DNA from 3 places in the Nocardia sp. IBHARD005 genome. Region 3 is predicted to be linked to each of the others. Evidence: riboswitches for the same ligand, from Rfam matches in the RefSeq annotation. Region 3 holds a riboswitch; each other region holds the start of a gene.
What was found. A riboswitch is a leader RNA that binds a small molecule or an ion and turns the genes downstream of it on or off. The one in region 3 is predicted to bind S-adenosylmethionine.
Positions count from the first base shown of each region.

Region 1: another riboswitch for S-adenosylmethionine. It lies ahead of ACTWPB_RS17040 (DUF1684 domain-containing protein); the one in region 3 lies ahead of ACTWPB_RS04830 (bifunctional o-acetylhomoserine/o-acetylserine sulfhydrylase).
Region 2: another riboswitch for S-adenosylmethionine. It lies ahead of ACTWPB_RS01885 (aminotransferase class V-fold PLP-dependent enzyme); the one in region 3 lies ahead of ACTWPB_RS04830 (bifunctional o-acetylhomoserine/o-acetylserine sulfhydrylase).

Region 1 is NZ_CP199935.1:3,649,965-3,657,950, forward strand. Features, by position in the region: gene argS (arginine--tRNA ligase) at 1-835, shown strand, start outside; gene ACTWPB_RS17020 (2'-5' RNA ligase family protein) at 1,056-1,646, shown strand; gene ACTWPB_RS17025 (helix-turn-helix domain-containing protein) at 1,713-2,771, opposite strand; gene ACTWPB_RS17030 (DUF2867 domain-containing protein) at 2,961-3,539, opposite strand; partial or broken gene ACTWPB_RS17035 (LLM class flavin-dependent oxidoreductase) at 3,757-4,059, opposite strand; gene ACTWPB_RS17040 (DUF1684 domain-containing protein) at 4,173-4,982, opposite strand; SAM riboswitch class I at 5,162-5,256, opposite strand; gene ACTWPB_RS17045 (hypothetical protein) at 5,647-6,360, shown strand; gene ACTWPB_RS17050 (Uma2 family endonuclease) at 6,391-7,029, shown strand; gene ACTWPB_RS17055 (glycosyltransferase family 2 protein) at 7,145-7,986, opposite strand, start outside.
Region 2 is NZ_CP199935.1:411,476-419,461, forward strand. Features, by position in the region: gene ACTWPB_RS01875 (Pls/PosA family non-ribosomal peptide synthetase) at 1-3,599, opposite strand, end outside; gene ACTWPB_RS01880 (MarR family winged helix-turn-helix transcriptional regulator) at 3,756-4,190, opposite strand; SAM riboswitch class IV at 4,324-4,438, shown strand; gene ACTWPB_RS01885 (aminotransferase class V-fold PLP-dependent enzyme) at 4,482-5,798, shown strand; gene ACTWPB_RS01890 (excalibur calcium-binding domain-containing protein) at 5,892-5,954, shown strand; gene ACTWPB_RS01895 (hypothetical protein) at 5,961-6,200, opposite strand; gene ACTWPB_RS01900 (Uma2 family endonuclease) at 6,227-6,862, opposite strand; gene ACTWPB_RS01905 (flavin reductase family protein) at 6,903-7,370, opposite strand; gene ACTWPB_RS01910 (Fic family protein) at 7,566-7,986, shown strand, end outside.
Region 3 is NZ_CP199935.1:1,059,029-1,067,014, forward strand. Features, by position in the region: gene ACTWPB_RS04805 (DUF4349 domain-containing protein) at 1-301, shown strand, start outside; gene ACTWPB_RS04810 (DUF167 domain-containing protein) at 267-491, shown strand; gene ACTWPB_RS04815 (tRNA (cytidine(34)-2'-O)-methyltransferase) at 590-1,072, opposite strand; gene ACTWPB_RS04820 (DUF3017 domain-containing protein) at 1,119-1,445, shown strand; gene metX (homoserine O-acetyltransferase MetX) at 1,716-2,861, opposite strand; gene ACTWPB_RS04830 (bifunctional o-acetylhomoserine/o-acetylserine sulfhydrylase) at 2,858-4,174, opposite strand; SAM riboswitch class IV at 4,257-4,367, opposite strand; gene ACTWPB_RS04835 (NADP-dependent isocitrate dehydrogenase) at 4,933-6,150, shown strand; gene ACTWPB_RS04840 (MFS transporter) at 6,510-7,658, shown strand; gene ACTWPB_RS04845 (hypothetical protein) at 7,700-7,986, shown strand, end outside.

The DNA.
Region 1 (7,986 bases), 2.6 Mb from region 3:
GCCGGTCGTGCTGATGGTCCGCAAACGCGACGGTGGCTACGGCTACGACAGCACCGACCTGGCCACCATCCGGTACCGCATCGCATCGCTGCACGCAGACCGACTGCTGTATGTCACCGATTCCCGGCAGGCTCTGCATTTTCAGCTGATCTTCGAAGCTGCGCGGCGAGTCGGGTGGCTCACCGACGCGATCGGGGTCGATCACGTCGCCTACGGCACGATCCTTGGACCCGATGGCAAACCGTTCAAAACCCGTGCGGGAGGGACGGTTCGGTTGATGGGCCTACTCGACGAGGCTGCCGCGCGCGTGCGCGCAGTTGTCGCTGAGAAGAACCCGGACCTGAGTACTGCCGAGCTCGACACCATCGCCGAGCAAGCGGGAATCGGTGCGATCAAGTACGCGGATCTGTCGACGTCCAGGGTCAAGGACTACACCTTCGACCTCGACCGGATGACAACACTCAACGGCAACACCGGCGTCTACCTGCAGTATGCCCACGCCCGCGTGCGCTCGATCCTGCGCAGGGCCGATGCCACGGCGCGAGCCACGGTCGACAGTGCTGGTCCACTGGAACCCGCCGAGCGAGAGTTGGCACTGGCGTTGGACGGCTACGGCACGGTCCTCGAGGAGGTAGCTGACGCGCTGGAGCCGCACCGATTGGCGGGCTATCTCTACGATCTCGCCCGCACCTACACCTCCTTCTACGACTCGTGCCCAGTCGTCGCGGCTGACGAACCGATTCGATCGAATCGAATTGCACTGTGCCAGTTGACTGCTCGCACTCTGGAACTCGGTCTGGGGCAATTGGGAATCGCGGCACCGCAACGGATGTGATCGTCTGGCCGGACGCACTCCGCCTCGGTGTCGCGTCCGGGCCGCCGATACGCAAACTCGCCGACAAGGATTTCGACATGGAGAGGCAGATCAGCCGGTCATGACATCGAGTGGCCCGTTCCCCGAGCTGCAGCCGGACTCGACGTCGGATCCGGAAGCCATCGCACGGAATGACTGGAACGCCTTCTCCGAGATCGACGTCCTTCGCGACCACTGGACCGTGAAGCAGTGGGCGCCAGGGCATACCGGCTATTACTGGTACCTGACGTTCGACGACTCCGAACTGATCGAACTCGCTGCCGACTGCCAGAAGGCGCTGGCGATCGGAGGGATCGATCCGGTGCCGTTGGATGCCCTGCACATCACCATGATGGGGATCGGCGCCACAACGGTCGTCTCGAGCGAGCAGATCGATCGCCTGGTTTCGCTTGCCGGCAAATGCCTTTCGGACGCAAAGCCGTTCGATCTCAGTGTCGGCCCGCTGAGCGGCTCGCGTAGCGCGATCAGGTTCTCGGTTGCACCGTGGGATCAGCTGCTCGATCTGCATCAGGTTCTGTCGACCTGTACGGCAGCAGTGTTGCCGAACTCGTCGGCAGGGGCGGTGTCGGGACCTTCCCGCTTCCGGCCGCACTTGGGCATCGCCTACAACAACACTGACCGCGCTGCTGTTCACGTCATCGCCGCCGTAACAGCGTTGCGTGGGGCACGATGTGTCAGCGTTCGAGTGAAGCAGGTCGAATTGGTCGTGCTCAGAAGGGACGGCCACAGCTACCGCTGGGACACCCGCGCGGTCCTTGCTCTTGGTGGCTAGCGGTTGCTCTCTGGGGCGATCAGTGGTTGCGCCGAACGCTGCCAGTGCCTCGAGTGCTCGGCGTAATCACGTGACGGCGCTCGCTGTCGAGAGTCCAACAGCATGCCGAGTTTTCGCCCGCTGCCATACCGAACGGATGGGGCGATCGGCCGAGACGTCCAGAGCCTCGATGCCGAGCTGAACCGCGTGTTCGACGTCGGGTGAGCGCTGCAGGACGAGAGCAGTCGCCACATCCAGGTGCACCAAGGTTCGGCTCCACACCGAGTCAGACCGTGAAACGTGGTCCTCGACCAATCCTCCGAACTCGAGGGCTTTGTCGAATCGACCAGCTGAGAGGAACGCGGTGGCGGTGTTGGCCATGAGACGCGCTGTGCCGTAGGCCTGGAATGTCAAGGCGGGAGTCAAGCCTGGAACAGTATTCTGGTGATCGGCCAACGTCACCGCACGCACGAAATCGCCCGCATAGTAGGCACAAAAGCTCTCGGTAGCTTTGGTCCAAGCGAGCATCTCGGGATCCTCGATCAGCGACGCCAGTACCTGCGCTTCGCGGCAGTACATCCGGGCGCTACCGAACCGGCCACAGTTCACTGCCATGTATGCCAGAACCCCCGACAACCGCGCCGCGATCCGATTCAACTGCTCGACATGAGCCGGGTGACGACGCTGTTGGAGAAGAAGATTCACTCGCTGACGAAGGTCCTGAACTTCGCTCGCCAGGTGACGCGGGCCCTCCGCCTCGTAGCGGTCGACTATCGATCCGAGCGCAAGGCTGAGCGCCTCAACGAGTTCGCTATCACCACGAAGCTCGGCCGGCTGTTGGAGCTGGCCGACAACCGTGTCTGGTCGACCGAATGGATCAACGTTTGTGGTCACCATTGGCGGCGGCTGCACCGCAGAACACGCCGACTCGAATCTCCGGCGTTGATCGTCGCCGAGTCGCACCAACAGTGTGTCCATCGCTGCTGCATGCTGGTGCGTGAGTGTGATTGTCGCACCGCGCTTTTCCCATTTGCGGACGACCGATTCGGTGAACCCGAGGCGTTCGGCAAGTTCTGCCTGGGTGATCCGCAATGCCGCTGAACGCATTGCGCGAACCTCGACGCCGGTCCAACCGGTGACTGCCATTCCAACCCCCGCTCGTCCCGCCCGCCGCGTCGTCGCTGACAACAGGGTAGACCTTCAGCTACCCCGCGAAGTGTGTCGCGCGGATTGCGGATGCAGTCGATCTCTTGCGCGTACCGAAGCCGAGCGAGACCCTCAGCACAATAGTTAGGAGCACAGTCCTTAGCGGAGTGCTCCTAACTATTGTGCTGACTACCGCGAGATGGCGAGGTCGTTCCAGGTTCGTTCCCAGCTGCGGGTCATCGCGGGGTAGACGATTCCGTAGCGGAAGGGCTTGATCAGGGCCATGTAGAACCGGCCGAACCAGCCGTTGGGCTTCACCAAGACGGCCATTTGTAGGTGGTAGCCGGTGGTGTCGGGGACCCAGCCCAGGTGCATGATGCCGTGCATCGTGCTGTTGGCGATCTCGGCGGCGTATTCGTTGCCGAGGACGTAGAGGGTGGTGAGGGGACCGTCCTCGTCGGGGATGTCGGTGTCGCGGAGGTCGGCGGGCAGGCGGTCGCGCAGGGAGGCAACGCGCTTGCCGGTGCCCGCGTCCTCGCGGTCCCAGCCGAACAGTTCGCCCAGCTTCCAGCGGATCTTGAACAGCAGGCCGCTGATGCCGGTGGACTCGGAGGCGCGTTCGGCTCGGAGGGCGGCCAGCAGGGCGGGGAAGTCGTCGGCGCCGCCGCCCGGGGTGCGGAATTGCCAGATGTCCTCGACGTCGAAGTCGGGGGCGATCTCGTGGATGCGCCAGGGTTGGTCGGTGTGGGCCGATTCGGGTAGTCGCATAGCTGGAACCTCCATGTGTACGGCGGCGTATAGGTCGAGACTACCGCTGATATACGCCTACGTATAGATGGGGGAAGTGTGACTGATGCGGGCTTGACGAGCGGGTGAGCGCGGGGGCCGCGGAACGAGTCCGCGGCCCCTCGTGGTGCTACTCGTGCCGTTCGGGTTTGACGAATGCGGTGGTGGCCAAGGCGAGAACGAGCAGCGCCGCGCACAGGTATTCGGCCGCACCGCCGCTGCGGATGCTGTGGACCCAGTGTCCGTAGGTGCTCGCGCGCCGGCGGGCGGTGTCGTTATCGGGTGCGACCACGACGTCGGCCGACACGATGACGTGCGGTTCGGCCAGCAGTTCCGACGGCCGGAACGCCGCCCGATACGCCGCGACCGCGTCCAGCGCGGTGCCCGGCGCGACATGGTAGGCCGCGGCGAACGGCAGCCCCGATTTGCCTGCGAGCTCGGCACTTTCGCCCGCCGAACTACCGAACAACCACAGCTCGGCATCGATGCCCTCACCCGGAACGGTGTATCCCCACCGCTCGGCCTGCCGGGCCAGATCGACAGTATTGCGCAATGCCTGTGCGGCACTGGACCCTTCGCTGATCGGGGACAGATCGAGGATCGACAGCGGAACCCTCATAGCTTCGGATCCTGTTCTCCCGCTTCGATCGCCACGCGCAGCCTGTTCTCACGTGGTGCCACCGGGCAGGTGGCGAAATCGGTGAACGCGCACGGCAGGTTCACGGCCCGGTTGAAATCGAGGGTGACGGTGCCGTCGGCCTCGACCGCTCCGACGGCCAGCGAGCGGGCGGCCGGGTAGGTGGTGACGCCGCTGGTGGCGTCGGTGAACAGCACCTTCAGGTCGTCGGGGGTGCCGAAGGCGAGTAGCGCTTCGTGGTTGTCACCGATCTGGAACTCGATGATGCCCGCGGCGCTGTGGTGGTGCTCCAGCCCGTCGACCACGGCGCCCGTGGTGACGGTGCGTGCCTGTCCGAACGCGGTGAAACGCCCGGTCACGACCCAGCGCGGGTCGGCGGGATAGGCCGCGACCCCGGTGAACGCGGTCAGCGTCGGCGCGGCCGGATCGTGCACGCGCACCGCGTACTGCCCGGAGCGGCGGATCACTTCGAGGACCTTCTCCTCGTTGAGCACGCTCACCCCCGGCGCGCCCTCCACAGGCGTCACGATCTGCACGCCGCCGATCCGCTCATCGTCCACATCGAGCCGGTCCGCGGGCTGCGCCGTGATGAATACCTTGTCGTCGGTGACCCACCAGGTGCCGGGGACGCCGTCCAGGCGCTGCGGGCTGTCGGTGAGCCAGTGCAGCCCGGCCAGGCTGAGCCAGCCGAGTGGGTCGCGCAGGCCGTCCTCGCGGGCATGATGCCAGCGCGCCCAGTCGTCGGCGAATGTCGTGGTGGGGGTGTGGTTCTCGACGGTGATCGTCATGACGCGCGTGCTCCTTCGGCGATGGTGTGGTGGGGTGGCGCTGGAACGAGGCACGGTGACCTCCACCCGGCCAGCAACGGGTTCGCGATCTGGCGGCGCTCAGGCCGGACAGGCCGTCGCGGTAACCCGGCACTGGTCGATATGCCGGCGGCGATATCCCACAGTCATCACAACGATCTCCTCCATCGATCCCGGCGGAAGCACCCGTACCCCGGAACGGGGCGGGTTGCTGCGACGTCGTAGAGCCAGGTCTCTCGGTTGCTCTGGATGGTTGTGCCCCGGCTGTCGGGCCCGAGCTGAATCAGCATGTGGCACAGGCGTGACTGCGCACAACGGTAGAAATCAGCGTGAGCGCAGAGCTTGGAACCGGCAGGGGGCACCGGCACAATTGCCCCGGTTCGGTGTGGTCGCAGACCCGCGCGGGCACTGGCTGGAGGTAATTGCCGGGGCCAGGGTGACCAGTGTTCTCGGCAACCTTCTGGGTGGGCCCGGTGCCTTCGTCGCCGGGCTGGGTACCGGGCAGCGGACCGGTACTGTGCCGCGGCGGTGGGTTCGCTGCGAGATTGCGACGCGCCGAACGGCCGGTTACTTCACCTGTCCGGATTCACCCACCGCACGCGGTAGCGTCGGCCTTCTCTGCGTCGATGAGGAGTACGTCGTGATCATGCCGCGTCATTCCACCACACTGACCGCGCTGACGGCCTGCGCCGCCGCGCTACTGCTGGCCGTTTCACCGGCTGCCGCCGAACCGGCCGCGCCGGTGACGCCCGCCGTCACCCGGGACGCACCGAACCGCACGCCTGCCGCGGGCCCGGGTGATCTCCTCGGCGCCTACCAAACCGTCGTCGAGACGCTGACGGCCATGGGTATCCAGCCTTTCCTCTACCCCACGGTCGCCGCGAACTGCACCGGTGACGGCACGGGCCTTGTCCCCGCTGTCGCGGGCGCGGTACCGGGTCCGTGGCCGACGAACACCCTCCCGATCCCCGGCGTGGACCTCTCGGCCGTGAAATCGGGCCAGACCCTGTTCACCTTCCTGCCCTACGGCCTCGCCCCCGACACCGCCGCCACGAAGACCTCCGGCATGCAGGTGGCCTGGCTCAATATCAGCACCGGCCGCGGCGGCATGGCCTCGATGGGCCCGATCGCCGACATCGTGCGCGCCATGGTCCCGCCCGAGGTCCCCGCCGAACTGCGCCCCCTGGCCGAAACCGCCATCCGCGACTTCCTCTTCGCCGCCATCCCCGTCGGCGGCGTCCGCGCCGTCCCCATCGACACCGGCCGCGGCACCGTCTTGGCCGCCGTCTTCGGCACCACCGACAACGCAGGCCGCTCCTGCTTCTTCTTCCCGACCATCGGCATCACCGAGGTCGCCTGAAACTCGCCGGTCAGCGTTAGGCTCAGCGGTATGAGCGAAGCCTACGACTGGTCGTGGCTGCGGAGCGACATGCCCGTCATCGGCCTGGACATCTACCTAGAGATGCCGACGGAGCTTGCTCGAACGATCGAGGTCAAAGACGGCATGCTCGTGCACTGCGAGTCACCGTCACCCAACCACATCTCCGTCGCGCGCGTGATCGAAGCCGCGCTGCGGGACGCCGTGCGCGACCGGTCTTCTGACGCTCCGTGCCTGCGCGCCAGCGGGGACCTCGACATGCTCGTATCCGAAGTTCCGTTCGGCTTCCGCCGCCCCGACGCGATCCTCTACCGCTGCGTAGCAGCCGACCGCGGCCGATGGCGCCGCAAACCGACCGCCGCCGACGCGCTGCTCGTGGTCGAGATCGTCTCACCTGGCACGATCACCGCCGATTGCGTCGATAAGCGAGCCGAATACGCCAAGCTCGGCATCGCCCAATACTGGATCGTTCGGATGGTCGACGACGACGGGCTGGTCTCCTCCGTCGAGCAATTACGTCTCACTTCCGACGGCAGATACGTCACCGAGCGAATCGGCCTACGAGGCCAGGACCCCGTCATCGCAGTGACGGCTATCGACCCGGTCAAGGTCGAAATCCCCTGGGCGGACCTGGATCTCGACATCGAATAGTCGTCATCGACCACCTTTCCTCGCCGCCACGGCGCACTGACCCAATCGGTGAGTGGCAGGAATCGATACTCTGGCGACAGGCGTCATCGGATTCCCGCCGCCTGGACCTGCCTGGTCAGGCGCGGCGGGCGATGGGGTCGTCGGGAGTGACCAGGGGTCGTTGTTTCCAGCGGAGGCGGCCGGTCTGGTGCCGGTAGTGAGAGCGGGTCCACAGGGTCAGGTAGTGGGCCACCGCCACAGGGTGGGCCAGGGCTGAGGTGAGGTCGGAACTCGTTGGAGGGCGGCGGGTTTCGATGGCGCGGGCGGTGAGGCGGCTGGTGACACCCGCGAGGTAGCCGAGGATTCCCGCACGGCGGGTTCGGCCGCGGCCGAAGATCGCTGCCAGTGGGGGAATCCAATAGGCAAGAGCGGCAAGGATTCCGATGGCGGCGCCGGTGTCGAGACGGCCGCCGTATGCCGACCACAGCCATCGGGTGTAGCCGTCGGTGAGTTCGGTTGTGCCGGTGTACATTCGGGTTTTCGCGGCCGGGCCCGCGGTCACCAGTGCCGTGCGGTGGCCCGCTCGGCGCACGGCGCGCGCCAGATCGAGATCTTCTGTGGCGCTGGCTGCTACGGCCGCGTGACCGCCACCGGCGCGGTAGGCCGCGGCGTCGACGGCGAGGAACTGTCCGCACGCGACGGCGGTGGACGGGCGCAGGCTGTGGTTGGCGTGGCCGACCGGCAGGGTCGAGGCCCACGACCAGGCGAGCAGCGGCTGGACCAGGCGCTCGGTGGTCGAACCTGCCTCCTGCACCGGCCAGGCCGAGACCAAACCTGCTCCGCGCCTGCGCAATTCGGTTACCGCCGCGGCGACGGCGTACGGAGCCAGGCGAACGTCGGCGTCGACGAAGACCAGGGCGGCCGCGTCGGTGCGGGCGGCCAGGCGCGCGCACGCGGCGGCCTTGCCGGTCCAGCCGG
Region 2 (7,986 bases), 650 kb from region 3:
CAGTAGGACTCGCACCATACCCCGCGGCCGATCGTGGCACCGAGGCCGCGCAGCCACAGATTCATGACGGGAGTACCCGTGGCGGCACGCGCGAACCACGGCGCCGCGACGGTCTCGACGAAGGCGTCGGAGACCTCGTTGCGCCACACGAACGAGCTCCACAGCGGATACTCCACTGGGCGGATTCGCCCGACGATCAACCATTTGGCGGCCACCGCGATGGCACCGGCGACCGCACCCGCGGCCATCAGCACCAGACCCGAAAGAAATGCTGCGACAAGGTAATCGGTGTGCTGAGCGATCGAGGCGAGTACGAGCAGCACACTCAGGCCGATGGCGAAGGTCACCATCACCGGAATCAACCGGCAGGTCTCCACGAAGGCGCGGGCCAGCTTCAACCGCAGCGGTGGATGGAACGTGCGTGAGGTGTCGCTGGATTCGGTCGCGCGACGCAGCCGCACCGGCGGGCTACCCAGCCAGGACGAGCCCGCCTTGGCCTTGTTCGGCGCCGCCGAGAGCACCGCGACCAGTCCGTTCTTGGGCACGCGACGGCCGGGCGCGGTCATGCCCGAATTGCCGAGGAAGGCGCGCTTGCCGACCTTGGATTCGCCGATGCGCAGCCAGCCGCCACCGAGTTCGTAGCTGCCGATCATGGTGTCGTCGGCCAGGAACGCGCCGTCGGAGATCACGGTGAACTTGGGCAGCATCAGCACGGTCGACGCCTCGACGTTCTTGCCGATCTTCGCGCCGAGCAGCCGCAGCCAGACCGGGGTGAGCAGGCTGGCGTAGAGCGGGAACAGGAAGGTGCGCGCGGAGTCGAGCAGGCGTTCGGTGGCCCACACCTGCCAGCCGGTCCGGCTGCGCACGGGGTGATAGCCCTCGCGCAAACCGATGCTGAGCAGGCGCACCGCGAGCACGGTTGCCACGGCATACGCGCCGAGACTGAGCAGGGTGGCGAACGGCAGGATGACGAAACCGCGCAGGGCGGCGGCGCCGATGGTGGTCTCCTCGCGGACCCACCAGGCGATGAACGTGCCGCCGACGGCGAGGCCGAAAACAGGCATCGCGGCCAGCACCATCGACGACAGACCGAAGACGATCAGCCAGTGCCTGGCGCGTTCGGGGGAATGGTCGGGCCAGCGGCGCGGTGCCTTACCGGTCTTGGTGGCAGGCGAGCCCGCCCATTCCTGTTCGCCCTTGACCTTGCCCGATACGGCCGAACCAGGGGCGATCTCGGCCTTCTTGCCGATCTTGGTGCCGGGCAGCAGGATCGAGCGGGCGCCGATCACCGCGCCGTCACCGATGGTGATGCCGCCGATGTGCACGATGTCGCCGTCGACCCAGTAGCCGGACAGGTCCACTTCGGGTTCGACGCTGGCGCCGTCGCCGAGTTCGAGCATGCCGGTGACCGGGGGCAGGCTGTGCAGGTCGACGCCCTTGCCGATCTTGGCGCCCAGTGCCCGCGCGAACGGAACCATCAGCGGCGCACCGGAAAGACTTTCGGCACCGCTGGCTTCGGACAGACGTACGGCGGCCCACAGCCTCAGGTGCACCGACGAGCCACGGGGGTAGGAACCGGGACGCAACCCGGCGAGCAGGATTCGGGCACCGGCCACACAGATCGTCATCCGGCCGATCGGCGAGATGAACAGCACGAAGGCCAGCAGAATCCACCACCACGACAGGCGCGGCAACCAGGGCAGCGAACCCGACCAGGCGGCGATGCCGGACACGACGGTCAGCCAGGTGACCCACTGCAATCCGGTGAGGGTGGTCAGCGGAATCGTGGCAAGCACCTGGGTGACCTGCGCGCGCAACGGTGTCGGCGTCACGACCCGCAGGTCGACGGCCGCCACCGGTGCGCTGCCGTCCAGGAGCTGGACCAGCGAACCGAGGCGCGGGTGGTCGTAGAGATCGGCGACGGTGACGTGCGGGTACCGCTCACGCAACGCGCCGACGAGCTGCGCCGCCGACAGCGAACCGCCGCCGAGATCGAAGAACTCCGCATCGAGATCGGTGGCTTCGGCGCCGAGGATCGCGTCCCACAGGCTCGCCACCCAGGCCGCCGTGCCCGACAGGCCGGTCTCGGCGGGTTCGTCGGTGCTCGGCAGCGGCCATGGCAGTGCGTCGCGGTCGACCTTGCCGGAGGTGCGGGTCGGCAGGTCGGCGACGATGGCCAGGCGCGGTACCAGGGGCGCCGGAAGTTGTTCGGCCAGAATCTCTCTGGCTTTCTTCACGTCGAAGTCGGGACCGGCGCCGGTGAGATAGCCGACGAGAATCTTGTTGCCCGCCTTGGTGGTTCGGATCGCGGCAGCCGCACCACTGACACCGGGCAGGTGCTGTAGCGCATTGTCGAGCTCGCCGAGTTCGATGCGGCGGCCGCCGATCTTGATCTGGTCGTCGGCGCGGCCGAGGAAGATCAGGCCCTGGTAGTCGTTGCGCACCAGGTCGCCACTGCGATACGCGCGTTCCCAGCCGAGTGCGGGCAGCGGCGCGTACTTCTCGGCGTCCTTGGCTGGATCGAGGTAGCGGGCAAGGCCGACACCGCCGATCACGAGTTCGCCGGTTTCGCCTTCGGCCACCGGGTTGCCCTGCGGGTCGACGACGGTCAGATCCCAGCCGTCGAGGGGAAGGCCGATCCGCACGGGCATCTCGCCGGTGAGCAACGCGGCGCAGGCGACGACAGTTGCCTCGGTGGGGCCGTAGGTGTTCCACACTTCGCGGTCGGCACCGGCCAGCCGTTCGGCCAGTTCCGGGGGCACAGCCTCGCCGCCGAAGATCAGCAGCCGCACCGATTCCAGCGCTTGCGCGGGCCAGGTCGCGGCCAGTGTCGGCACCGTGGAGACGATGCTGATCTCGCGGCGCATCAGCCACGGGCCGAGATCGGCGCCGGTGCGCACCAGGTCGCGCGGGGCGGGGACCAGGCAGGCGCCGTTGCGCCAGGCCAGCCACATCTCCTCGCAGGAGGCGTCGAAGGCCACCGACAGCCCGGCCAGCACGCGGTCGCCGGGGCCGATCGGCGCCCGCTGCAGGAACAGGCGGGCCTCGGCGTCGACGAAGGCGGCGGCGTTGCGATGGCTTACCGCAACACCTTTGGGGGTGCCGGTGGAGCCGGAGGTGAAGATGATCCACGCGTCGTCGGCGGGGGCGGGCAGGGTGTTCCAGTCGTGTTCGCCCGCGGCCGTGGTGGCCGACTCGATACCGTCGCCGGTGGCGATCGCGCTCACCCTGGCCTCGCCGAAGACGAGCTTGGCTCGCTCCTGCGGGTCGTCGGCGTCGACGGGCACGTAGGCGGCGCCGCAGTAGAGCACGGCCAGAATCGTCACGTACAGCGCGGCCGAGCCCGACGGCATCCGCACGCCGACCCGGTCGCCCGGTCGCACGCCCGCCTCGGTGAGCTCGGCCATCCTGGCCTCGATCGCGGCGATCAGTTCCAGGTAGCTGAGCACGACAACGCCGTCGTCGATGGCCGGTGCGTCAGGATGTGCGAGGGCGGTGCTGGTCAGGATGTCGACCAGGGTGCGCGGCGGCGCAGCGAGATCGGCGCGCAGCAACGGGTCGCGAAGGACCGCCGGTACCTCAGTGTGTGGCTCGAGCATCGTGCTCAGTCCACCTCTCATCGGTTGACCCCCATCGGTGGTGTCTGTTTTTTCATGAGTGGGTTACCTGGGGGCAAACAGGATGGTCACCAGATGCCAACGGTACTCGGTGCGGGTGTTGCCGGACGGGAGCGCAGGGCGTGCCGTCGGCGCTGTTCACGACGGCGATTCCGGCAGTTCACCGAGGGCGGTGACGACCAGCCGGTGCAGCGTGCGCTGTTCGTCTTCGTCGAGGCGTTGCAGCACGCGCGCGGTGGCCTCGGCGATCAGCTTGTCGGTGCGTGTGCACTGCTTGCGCCCGGCCTCGGTGATCCGCAGCCGGTATTTACGGCGATCCTTGCCGTCGCGGGTGCGTTCGACCAGGTCGGCGCGTTCCAGCGCGTCGATCAGGCGGACGACTTCACTGCGGTCGATGCCGAGCGCGTCGCCCACTTTCTTCTGCGTCAGGTCGGCGTTTTCGGAGATGAAGGTGAGCACCCAGTGATCGCGCAACGGGACGTCGATCTCGGCATGCAGCGCCTTGGTGAGCCGTCCGAGCGCGTACACCGGGTAGCGCGGCAGGCCGCGGACGGAGTTCGTGTTCGTGGACATGAGCGGGAACTCTAGCAAATAGTGGAGGAGCCCAATCATTGGAGGTATCCATCATGGAGTGCCTAGATGGTTGAAACATGAGTCAGGCGTGGGTGGTTGACAGGTTCGGCGGTCGTCTGTCACTCTCGTGGCAGGTCACGAGTACCAGCGTTCAGCCCCGGCTTGCTGGTCGGCAACCCTCCTCCGCGGTGGGGTGCTCCGGGTGACGACCAGGCCGACGTCCGAATTGGGCGCGGCAAGCGCGGACCTCACCTCTTCTGGAGCGGGTCCCTGAGCCGACGGGATTTCGTTATGACTGCGGTAATCGACCCCACCTGTGCCATCGCCGCTGTTTCCGGTGCCGACCTGCAGGTTCCGCTCGTTCAAGGCGGCACCAGCTGCTACGCCAACTTCGACTACGCGGCGAGTGCCCCGGCATTGAAGCAGGTCACCGACCGGATCTCGCAGTTGCTGCCGTTCTACGCCAGCGTGCACCGGGGGGCGGGATACGCCTCGCGGATCTCGACCGAGTGCTACGAGGCTTCCCGTGGCGCGGTCGCCCGCTTCCTCGATGCCGACGAAGACCAGGTCGTTGTCTTCACCCGCAACACCACCGATTCGCTGAACCTGCTGGCCGGGTGCGTGCCAGGGGAGACCGTGGTACTCGATATCGAGCACCACGCCAACTTCCTGCCGTGGACCGAACACGGTCGCCGGGTCGTGCGGGCCGCCGGCACCGTCGAGGAGACGGTTCAGCGGGTCGTCGCCGAGCTGTGCAGCAAGCCCGCCGCGCTGCTCGCGGTGACCGGGGCCTCCAACGTCACCGGTGAGGTGCTGCCGCTGGAACGCCTCGCGACCATCGCCCACCTGTGTGGTGCGCGCATCCTCGTCGACGCCGCGCAGCTGGCCCCGCATCGACGGATCTCCCTGCGCGAGAGCGGGATCGACTACCTCGCGTTCTCCGGGCACAAGCTGTACGCGCCGTTCGGTTCGGGTGTGCTCGTCGGTCGGCGGGACTGGCTCGACCAGGGTCAGCCGTACCTGGCAGGCGGTGGTGCGGTGCGCGATGTCGGTGTGTCGGAGGTCGAATGGGCTTGCGCGCCGCAGCGGCACGAGGCCGGTTCACCGAATGTGCTCGGCGCGGCCGCTATCGCCGCCGCGTGCGATGCGCTCGCCGCGATCGACCCCATCGAACTCGTTGCCCACGAACGCTTCCTGGCAGACCGTCTCCGCGACGGATTGTCCGCGATTCCCGGCGTCGACCTGGTCAGCATCTGGTCCGACAGCCCCGACTGTGTCGGCATCGTCGCCTTCACCATCGCCGGCTACGCCCCCGGCAAGGTCGCCGCCTACCTCTCCGCCGAGCACGCCATCGGTGTCCGCGACGGCCGCTTCTGCGCCCACCCGCTGCTCACCAGCCTCGGCCTCGACGCCGCCCTCCGCGCCAGCATCGGCCTCGGCACCACCGCCGCCGACGTCGACCGCCTGATCGAAGCGGTCTCCACCTTGGTCACCAACGGCCCCACCTGGACCTACGCCGCCACCGACGGCCACTGGAACCCCACCCCCGAAACCCGCCCCCTCACCGCCTCATCCGCAGAGGGCGCGGCCCCCTGCTTGCTCGGCTGAACTGGTAGCAGGCGAGATCCACCGGGCCGCACCCGCGAGTGGCACTGCAAGAACTGTGATGCCGCCAGGGCAGCCGGTGCCGCCCCGATCCGCATCGGCGAACCCGGCTACCGGCCTGAACTGGACCGGAACAAGGACGGCGTTGCCTGCGAATAGCGTCGATCAGGTACTCATCGAGTGAATGACATCGCCGGTGCGGACGTGCTGGGAGATCGCATCCGAGAAGGTGAGTGAGAATCGGGCTCCAGGGGAGCAGAGGAACTCGATCGCTTGCAGAACTCCATGGCCGATGACCTCATCCGCTCGTCGGAGTTCGACAGGTGCGCCGACTTCGAACTCACCGATCGCGTAGCCGACTACGGACGGGTTCGATTTGTAGCTGACAGCGAAGACGCCAGTCACGCGAAACTCGCTCATCGAGACAGGTCTCAGTCGAGGTCCGCGTCGAGGGCGTCCCAGGTGATGCTGACGTCGAGGGGGTCCGTGATCGCGATCGCGGTGGGGCTGTGGGAGCGGAAGCGGGTTTCGGTGGAGACGTAGACGCCCGCGGTGTTGAGGCGGAGGATTTCGATGGACTTCACGCGGCCGTCGTTGTTCTCCATGCGGACGATCCAGTACTGCTCGATACCCAGGCGCGCGTATTCCGCTCGTTTGTCCACGCAATCGGCGGTGACCGTCGCCGGTGATACCACTTCGGCGACCAGAAGCGTGTCGCCTGCTGTGGGTTTGGTTTTCCACTTGCCGCGGGGGTCTTCGATGCAGCGATACACGATGGCATCGGGGCGGCGGAAGTTGAACGGAACCTCGGAGACCAGCATGTCCAGTTCGCCACTGGCCTTCAGGCAGGGTTGCCCAGTGCCGCGTTTCCGGATCGCTTCCCGCAAGGACTGTTTGATCACGTCGGCGATGGCGATGTGATTCGGCGAGGGTGAGTCACGGTGCACCGGCAGGCCGTCCTTGACCTCGATCACCCGGGAGAGGTCTTCGGGCATCGCTAGATACATGTCCAGGTCGATATCCGGGACACCGGCGCGCAACCACGACCAGTCGTATGCCTCGCTCACGGGATCAACGCTAGCTGGAGCACCCAGGTTGACGACCCGATCAGGTGTCGAGGGGGGTGGGGCGGTGGTATCTGCCGTTGTAATAGAGGAGGGGGGCTGCCGAGGGGGATTCTTCGGTTTGGTCGTGGACTCGGGTTACCAGGCCCACCGCGAGGGTGTGGTCGCCCAGGTCGATGAGTTTGTGGAGGGTGGTGCGGAGCCAGATGGGGGTGCCGTGCAGGACAGGTTCGCCGGTGTCGAGGGTGGTCCATAGGGAGCGGTCGGTGAAGCGTTCGGCGGCGGTGCGGGAGAAGCGGTGGGCCAGGTGCTGTTGGTGTTCGCCCAGGAAATGGATGACCACCGAGTCCGCGGCTTTCAGGGCGTAGATGCTCGATGACGTGTGCGCGATGTTGAACGACACCAGCGGTGGTTCCAGTGACAGCGAGGCGAACGACGTGGCGGTGAATCCCACCGGTCCGGTTTCGGCTCCGAGTGTCACCACCGTGACGCCGGCCGGATAGTGGCGCATCGAAGCCCGATACTGCTCAGCCGTGATCCCGCTCAGATCATCGGGAATCACCAGTCCGGTCTCAGAAGGTTGCACATCGCCCACCGCCCCAACTTACGCCCGCCTCCCGCCCGTTCTCGCGCCTGCTGTGTCTGTTTGATCCAACTCGCCGTCGCCGCTATTGACGTAATCATTACGTCATGACATCATTACGTCATGTTGTATCCCACCCCGAATCTGTCGGCTGCCGATCTAGATGTTCTCGCTGAAGTCGATCAGATGCGGGCGGACTTGCGATACGAGCTGCAGAGCGTACCTGCGGTTTGGGTGGGCGGGTTGCGCAAGTTCCTGACCGCCGACGCGGTGTCAGCGTCGAACTCGATCGAAGGTTTCAAGGTCTCGACGATCGACGTAGAAGACGTGCTCGCTGGCGAGCGTGACGTTGACGTTTCCGAGGAAAACCGTGCAGAAACCGCGGGTTACGCACGGATGATGACCTACATCCAAACGTTGCACGACGTCGATGACTTCGCGTACAGCGCCGGTTTTCTCAATGCGCTGCACTGGATGTTGCAAGGCCATCGACATACGTTGAACAAGCCAGCCGGGCAGTGGAGGCGAGGCCCTGTATATGTGA
Region 3 (7,986 bases):
CGCTACCACGGCACCCGCTACCACGGCACCCGCAACCACCGCATCCGGCGCCACAGCACCCGCTACCACGGCACTCGCTACCACGGCACCCGCTACCACGGCACCCGCTACCACGGCACCCGCTACCACGGCACCCGCAACCACAGCACCCGCAACCACCGCATCCGGCGCCACAGCACCCGCATCCGCCGCATCCGGCGCCACAGCATCCGGGGCCGGCGCATCCGGCACGACCGAGTCGACAGCGTCCGAAAAGGAGACCCCCGGTGCCCACAGTGCGGGCGACGATCAAACCGAATAGCCGTAAGGGCCCACTCGTCGAAACCGCCGAAGACGGCACCCTCACTCTCTACATCCGCGCCCCCGCCGTAGAGGGCAAGGCGAACAAGGCCGCCATCGAACTACTCGCCGACCACTTCGGCGTAGCCAAGTCCGCCGTCCGGCTGACCGCCGGCGCCACCTCACGCTTCAAGCGCTTCGACATCGACTGAGAGCCTGGACAGATGTTCACCAGGCCATCAGGGATTTTCGCTCTCGGGCGATGCCGCCATGGTGGCCTGGTGATCACGTGACCGAATAGGCCGTGGGATCAGACCGCGCCCGGAAATCCCAGCTGGCGCCACGCTTCGTACACCGACACCGCCGCCGCGTTCGACAGATTCATCGAGCGACGCCCCGGCAGCATCGGAATGCGCACCTGGTCGGTGATCTGCGGATCGGCCAGCACTTCCTCGGGCAATCCGGTCGGCTCGGTGCCGAACAGCAGCGCGTCGTTGTCGCGATAGGCGATATCGGTGAAACGGGTCGTTGCCTGTGTCGTGAAGGCGAACACGCGGCCGGGCCGGATCGCCGCGAATGCCGTCGCCAGATCGGGGTGCACGGTCACCACCGCGAGGTCGTGGTAGTCCAGTCCCGCTCGCCGCAGCTTGGACTCGGACAGGTCGAAGCCGAGCGGTTCGATGAGGTGGAGCGCGCAGCCGGTCCCCGCGGCCAACCGGATCGCATTGCCGGTATTGGGCGGAATCACGGGCTCGTGAAAGATCAGGTGCAGCACAGCGGACCACTCTGTCATGCGCCACCCCGCCCGCGCGCAGGTGGTATCTGGAACAATCGGCCCCGTGAACGAGGCGGAGACGACCGGCAAGCACCGGGTCGCGCGATTGAGCGCGGGGGAGCAGTACCTGCGCAGTCATCTGCCGATGACCGTGGTGACCGCGCTGATCGTGATCGCGGTCGGCTTCGTGGCGTGGGATCGGTGGCGCCGTGGCGCGCTGATCTTCGGCAGTGCCGCGCTGGTGGCCGCCGCGTTCCGGCTGTGCTTACCGACCGTGCAGGTGGGGTTGCTCGCCGTGCGCAGCCGCCCGTTCGACGTGGCCGCGCTGACCGTGCTCGGCAGCGCCATCGTGTTCCTGGCCGCCACGATCAACACCCTCGGCGTGAGCTGAAACAGAACCGGCCGCCTCGTTCGACGCGGCCGGTTCTGTTTCGGAGTTCAGACGGAGGTCTTGTCCCACAGGCTGCGGGTGCGCGCGAGCATCGCTCGGGCTGATCGTCGACCGGGTTCGCGGCGGCGCGGCGCCTGTGCTGTACGCGGCGTTCATGACCCGCGCCGAACTCGTCGAAGCGTTGCTGGAACGCGAACGTGAACGCGGCCTGGAACGGATCGCCGATACGCTGCCCGAGGAATCGTCACCCGGCTGGCGGGGGCGTGAAGGTCAGCGGTTCTCCCGCGCGAGGCGCATCGTCTCGGTGAGCAGTTTCGACACCGCGGCCGCCTCGGTCAGGAACCCGTCGTGCCCGTCGCGCGAATGCACGATCTCGAGACCAGCGCAGCCCGGCAGACCTTCGGCCAGCTCGGCCTGAGTGTTCAAGGGGTACAGGCGATCCGAGTCGACCCCGCCGACCACACAAGGCACCGACGTCGACGCCAGCGCGGCAGCGACACCGCCGCGCCCGCGACCCACATCGTGGCGATTCATTGCCTCGCTGAGCAGTACATAGGTGGCCGGATCGAAGCGTTGACACAGCTTGTCGGCCTGGTGCTCGAGGTAGCTCTGCACCGCGTACCGTCCACCGGTCCACGGGTCCTCCTCGCCCTGGGCCTTGTTGGCGAAGCGGTGGTCGAGTTCGCCGTCGGTGCGGTAGGTCAGGTGCGCGATGCGCCGGGCCAGCCCCATGCCGGTCATCGGCGCGCGACCGGTGCCGTGATAGTCGCCGCCCTGCCAGTCGGGATCGGCCGTGATGACGGCCATCTGGGTGGTCTGGGTGCCGATCTGATCGGCGGTGGCGCGGGCGCCCACGGCCAGCACGAGCGCGGCGCTGACCCGCTCCGGCAGGCCGATGATCCACTCGAGCACCCGCATGCCGCCCATCGAGCCGCCGACGACCGCGCCGAGCCGCTCGATCCCGAGCACCTCGAACAACCGCGCTTCGGCGTTCACCTGATCGCGGATGGTCAGCTCGGGAAACCGTGCGCCCCATGGCTTTCCGTCGGCGGCCAGCGAGGACGGGCCGGTGCTGCCCTTGCAGCCGCCGAGCACGTTGGTCGCGATCACACACCACTCGTCGGTGTCGATCGGCGCGCCGGGCCCGACCATGCCTTCCCACCAGCCGGGCGCCCCGTCGGGCCCACCGACGACATGCGAGTCGCCGGTGAGCGCGTGTTCGACGAGCACCACATTGTCCAGCGTGGGCGAGAGCTCGCCCCAGCGTTGCACCGCCAGCCGCACATCACCGACGACGGCGCCGTTCTCCAGCGTCATGTCCCCGATGGCGACCACGCCGACACGCCCGTCCGGCGGTGGCAGCAGGGCCACCCCGGTTCCGGGTCGGGCGATCGGCGATTCGGTGCTCACAGTCACGTCGTCGCCGCCGCGAACCCGGCCCGCAGATCGGCCAGAATGTCTTCGATTCCCTCGATGCCCACGGCGAGCCGGACCAGGCCGGGAGTGACGCCGGCCGCCAGCTGCTCTTCGGGCGTCAACTGCGAGTGCGTGGTCGACGCCGGGTGAATCACGAGTGAACGCACATCACCGATGTTAGCGACATGGCTGTGCAGGCTGAGCGCGTCCACGAACTTCTTGCCCGCATCGACACCACCCGCCAGCTCGAACGCCACGATCGCGCCCGCCCCCTTGGGCGCCAGCTCCTTGGCCCGCGCGTGCCAGGGCGAGGACTGGAGGCCCGCGTAGAACACCGCGTCGACGCCCGGCTGCTCGGCGACGAACTTCGCGACCGTCTCAGCATTGCTGACGTGCCGTTCCACGCGCAGGCTCAGCGTCTCGATGCCCTGCGCGATGAGGAACGCGTTGAACGGCGAGACCGCCGCACCCAGATCGCGCAGCAGCTGCACGCGCGCCTTGAGCGCGAACGCGGGCGCGCCGAGATCGGCGAACACCGCACCGTGGTAGCTGGGGTCGGGCTCGGTGAAACCGGGGAAGCGCGCGTTGCCGTCGGCGTCGCGCACGGTCCAATCGAACGTGCCGCCGTCGACGATCACGCCCGCCACGGCCGCACCGTGCCCACCCAGGTACTTCGTCGCCGAATGTACGACGATGTCGGCGCCGTGGGCCAGCGGCTGGATCAGGTACGGGGTGGCGACGGTGTTGTCGACGATCAGCGGAATGCCGTTCGCGTGCGCGACACCGGCGATGCCGGGGATGTCGAGCACCGCACTGCTCGGGTTGGCGATGGTCTCGCCGTAGAACGCCTTGGTGTTCGGCCCGATCGCCGCCGCCCATTGCGCGAGGTCATCGGGATCCTCGACGAACGAGACCGTGATCCCCAGCTTGGGCAGCGAGTAGTGGAAGAGGTTGTAGGTGCCGCCGTAGAGGTGCGGGCTGGACACGATGTGGTCGCCCGCGCTCGCCAGGTTCAGGATCGCGTAGGTCTCCGCGGCCTGGCCGGAGGCCAGCAGCAACGCCGCGACGCCACCTTCGAGCGCGGCTACCCGCTGCTCCACCGCGTCCTGGGTGGGGTTCATGATCCGGGTGTAGATGTTGCCCGGTTCGGCGAGACCGAACAGCGCGGCGGCGTGATCGGTGTCGCGGAAGGTGTAGGAGGTGGTCTGGTAGATCGGCAGCGCCCGCGCGTTGGTGCTCGCGTCGGGGGTCTGGCCCGCATGGACCTGTTTGGTCTCGAAGGACCAGTTCTCGGGCAGGGAAGAGTCGGTCATGTCGTGCTCCAGTGGGGTGTCAGCCGGGAGATCTCGTCAACTGGGTCGGATCGACGGGCAACAACACATGGGGGCCTCCTGCAACGCGCGCTTGCTCTCGACTTTCGAGAGCCCGGTCATCACCCGGAGCACCCCACCGCAGCTGGAGGGTTGCCGACCAGCGAGCCGGGGCTTCGCGCTGGTACTCATGACCTTGTCGTCATGTTAACCGGACATCTCCCGCGCGCGGAAACTTCCCCCGCATTTCACGCTGAAGATCACTCGTTCGACGGTGTCCCGAAGCCGGGTGTGTCGTGCACCGGTGCGCCGCAGGCCTCGCGCAGGCCGTGGTAGGTGCGCAGAACCGCGGCGCGGGTCACCCATACGGCCGCCGCCGGGCTCGAGCTCAGCAGCGCTTCCTCGGTGTCGGCGACCGAGAAGTCTGCCAGATGCCCGCCACCAGCTCCACCGTGAAGACGAACATGCCGATCGCGGTCTGACCTGGTCGGGCCCCGCTGTGTTACCGCTCAGTAGCCGGTCAGGGCCCGATCAGGTGTCGACGGGTAGTCGGAGCGGAGTAGTTTCTACCCAGTCCCGCACAGCGGGCCCTCCCATCGCGGTGAGGTGGAGGACAGCAGTACGCTCGTCTTGTTTGCACCACACGTCCCGCAGACAACGCGGGGCATATACGTTGTCTGTTGGAACTGCTGGGGTCCGCTCACAAGCGTGTTCGCCTAGCCGTGCAATAAGGGCACCCACCGAGGAGGACACGAAGATCCATGTCCAAGATCAAGGTTGAAGGCACCGTTGTAGAACTCGACGGCGACGAGATGACCCGGATCATCTGGCAGTTCATCAAGGACAAGCTGGTCCATCCCTATCTCGACGTGAACCTCGAGTACTACGACCTCGGCATCGAGTACCGCGACAAGACTGACGACCAGGTCACCGTCGACGCGGCCAATGCCATCAAGAAGTACGGCGTCGGCGTGAAATGCGCCACCATCACCCCCGACGAAGCGCGGGTGAAAGAGTTCGGCCTCAAGAAGATGTGGCGCTCGCCCAACGGCACCATCCGAAACATTCTGGGTGGCACCATCTTCCGCGCGCCGATCATCATCTCCAACGTGCCCCGCCTGGTGCCCGGCTGGACCAAGCCGATCATCATCGGCCGTCACGCCTTCGGCGACCAGTACCGCGCCACCGATTTCAAGGTCTACGAGGCGGGCACCGTCACGCTGACCTTCACCCCGGACGACGGCAGCGAGCCGATCATCCACGAGGTCGTGAAGATGCCCGAAGACGGCGGCGTCGTCATGGGTATGTACAACTTCAAGAAGTCCATCGAGGACTTCGCGCGGGCCTCGTTCAACTACGGCCTGCAGCAGAACTACCCGGTGTACCTCTCCACGAAGAACACCATCCTCAAGGCTTACGACGGCATGTTCAAAGACACCTTCGAGGAAGTCTTCGACGCCGAGTTCAAGGCCGAGTTCGACGCGGCGGGCCTCACCTACGAGCACCGCCTGATCGACGACATGGTCGCCTCCTCCATGAAATGGGAGGGCGGCTACGTCTGGGCCTGCAAGAACTACGACGGCGACGTGCAGTCCGACACCGTGGCCCAGGGCTTCGGCTCGCTCGGCCTGATGACCTCGGTGCTGCTCACCCCGGACGGCAAGACCTGTGAGGCCGAGGCCGCGCACGGCACGGTCACCCGGCACTACCGCCAGCACCAGCAGGGCAAGCCGACCTCGACCAACCCGATCGCGTCGATCTTCGCCTGGACCCGTGGCCTCGAACACCGCGGCAAGCTGGACAACACCCCCGAGGTGATCGGCTTCGCGCAGGCGCTCGAGGACGTGGTCATCAAGACCGTCGAGGGCGGTCAGATGACGAAGGACCTCGCGGCACTCGTCGGCGGGGACCAGGGTTACCTGAGCACCGAGGAATTCCTGGGTGCGCTGGACGTGAACCTGGCTCGCGCGCTGAAGTGAGTTGAGCCCCGGTTCGCAACCGCGAATCTGCACGGCTGTGAAGACGCCCGCACCGAATCCGGTGCGGGCGTCTTCTGTTCTGTTCCGCCTCTCCGCGTATTCAAGCCGGACTCGAGTGGGGTGAGACCTGCGTTGGCGGCCGGTGGGAGGGCGATGGGCGGGTTTGCTCGGCTCGGTGAGTTACCCATGTTCTTGCGAGATCGGTGGGTTGCTTGCCTGGTCGTTTTCTGCGGGGTGGGGTAACTCACGCTCTGCTCGGGTAGCGAACGGGTACCCGTGGCCCGTTGCATGGAAGCGTGACTTCCATTGCAGCCCCCGATCGCCTCGACGCGCCACGCAGCAGCTGGCACGTCCCGGCGATGCTCGCGTTGGCGCTGGGTGGATTCGGGATCGGGACCACCGAGTTCGTGACCATGGGGTTGCTGCCCGATATCGCGCGGGCATTCGATATCTCGGAGCCGTCGGCCGGGCACGCGGTGTCGGCGTACGCGCTGGGTGTGGTGGTCGGCGCGCCGCTGATCGCCGCGTTGTGCGCGCGGGTGGCGCGCAAGAAATTGCTCATCGTGTTGATGGTCGCGTTCACCATCGGCAATATCGCCACGGTCCTCGCACCGACTTTCGGCACGCTCGTGCTGGCCCGCTTCGTGTCCGGCCTGCCGCACGGGGCGTACTTCGGTGTCGCCTCGCTGGCGGCGGCCACGCTCGCGCCGGTAGGCCAGCGGGCCAAGGCGGTCGCCGCGGTGATGCTCGGACTCAGTGTGGCGAATGTGATCGGGGTGCCCGGCGCGACCTGGCTCGGTCAACATCTGGGCTGGCGTGACGCCTATGTGGTCGTCGCCGTGATCGGCGTGGCGACGGTGGCCGCCCTGTGGCGCTATGTTCCCGCGCTGACCAGTATGAAGATCACCAACCCGATGACCGAACTCGGTGCGTTGCGGCGCCCGCAGGTGCTGCTCACCCTGGCTGTCGGCGCGATCGGCTTCGGCGGCATGTTCGCCGTGTACACCTACATCGCCACCACCATGACCGACGTCGCGGGCATGCCCATCGGCGCGGTGCCGATCGTGCTCGCGCTGTTCGGCCTCGGCATGATCGTGGGCAATATCGGCGGTGGCGTCCTCGCCGACCGCGGCGTCGACCGCTCGATCTTCGTCGCCATGATCGCGATGGTGGTCATCCTCGCCGGCTTCGTCCTGGCCGCCCACAATCCGATCACCGCCTCGATCGGCGCCTTCCTCGTCGGAGCCTCCGGCGCGGCCCTGGCACCAGGCCTGCAAACCCGCCTGATGGACGTAGCCGCCGACGCCCAAACCCTAGCCGCCGCCCTCAACCACGCCGCCCTGAACATGGCCAACGCCGCGGGAGCCTGGCTCGGCGGCCTCGTCATCGCCGCTGGCCTCGGCTACACCGCACCGGCTATGGTCGGCGCAGTTCTCGCGGTAGCCGGCGTTCTCCTATTCACCCTCACGGTGTTCCTGCAACGCCGCACCGCCTACAACATGCCGTAACAGATTGGGGCTCTTCCTCAGTTCGTCGTACGGTGCCCCGCATGCCGAGCCACCTGCACGAGGGTTTGCTTGACCTGTTCCGCACGGATCTCCTGCTGGCCCCGTCATTGCTGGCGGAGGAGTTCAGTGTCCCGCTGCCGGGCCTATCCCAAATGCGGGCAGAGCCGTGTGACTTCACTGACGTCGGGCCCAAGGAGTTTCGCGGTGACCTGGCACTCAGCACTCATGACGATCGCGACATTCCTGTTCTTGGTGTGTGCGTAGAGGTGCAGTTGTCCAAGGCGGATGTGCGCCGCTGGAAATGGCCGGTCTACCTGACCACGCTGCG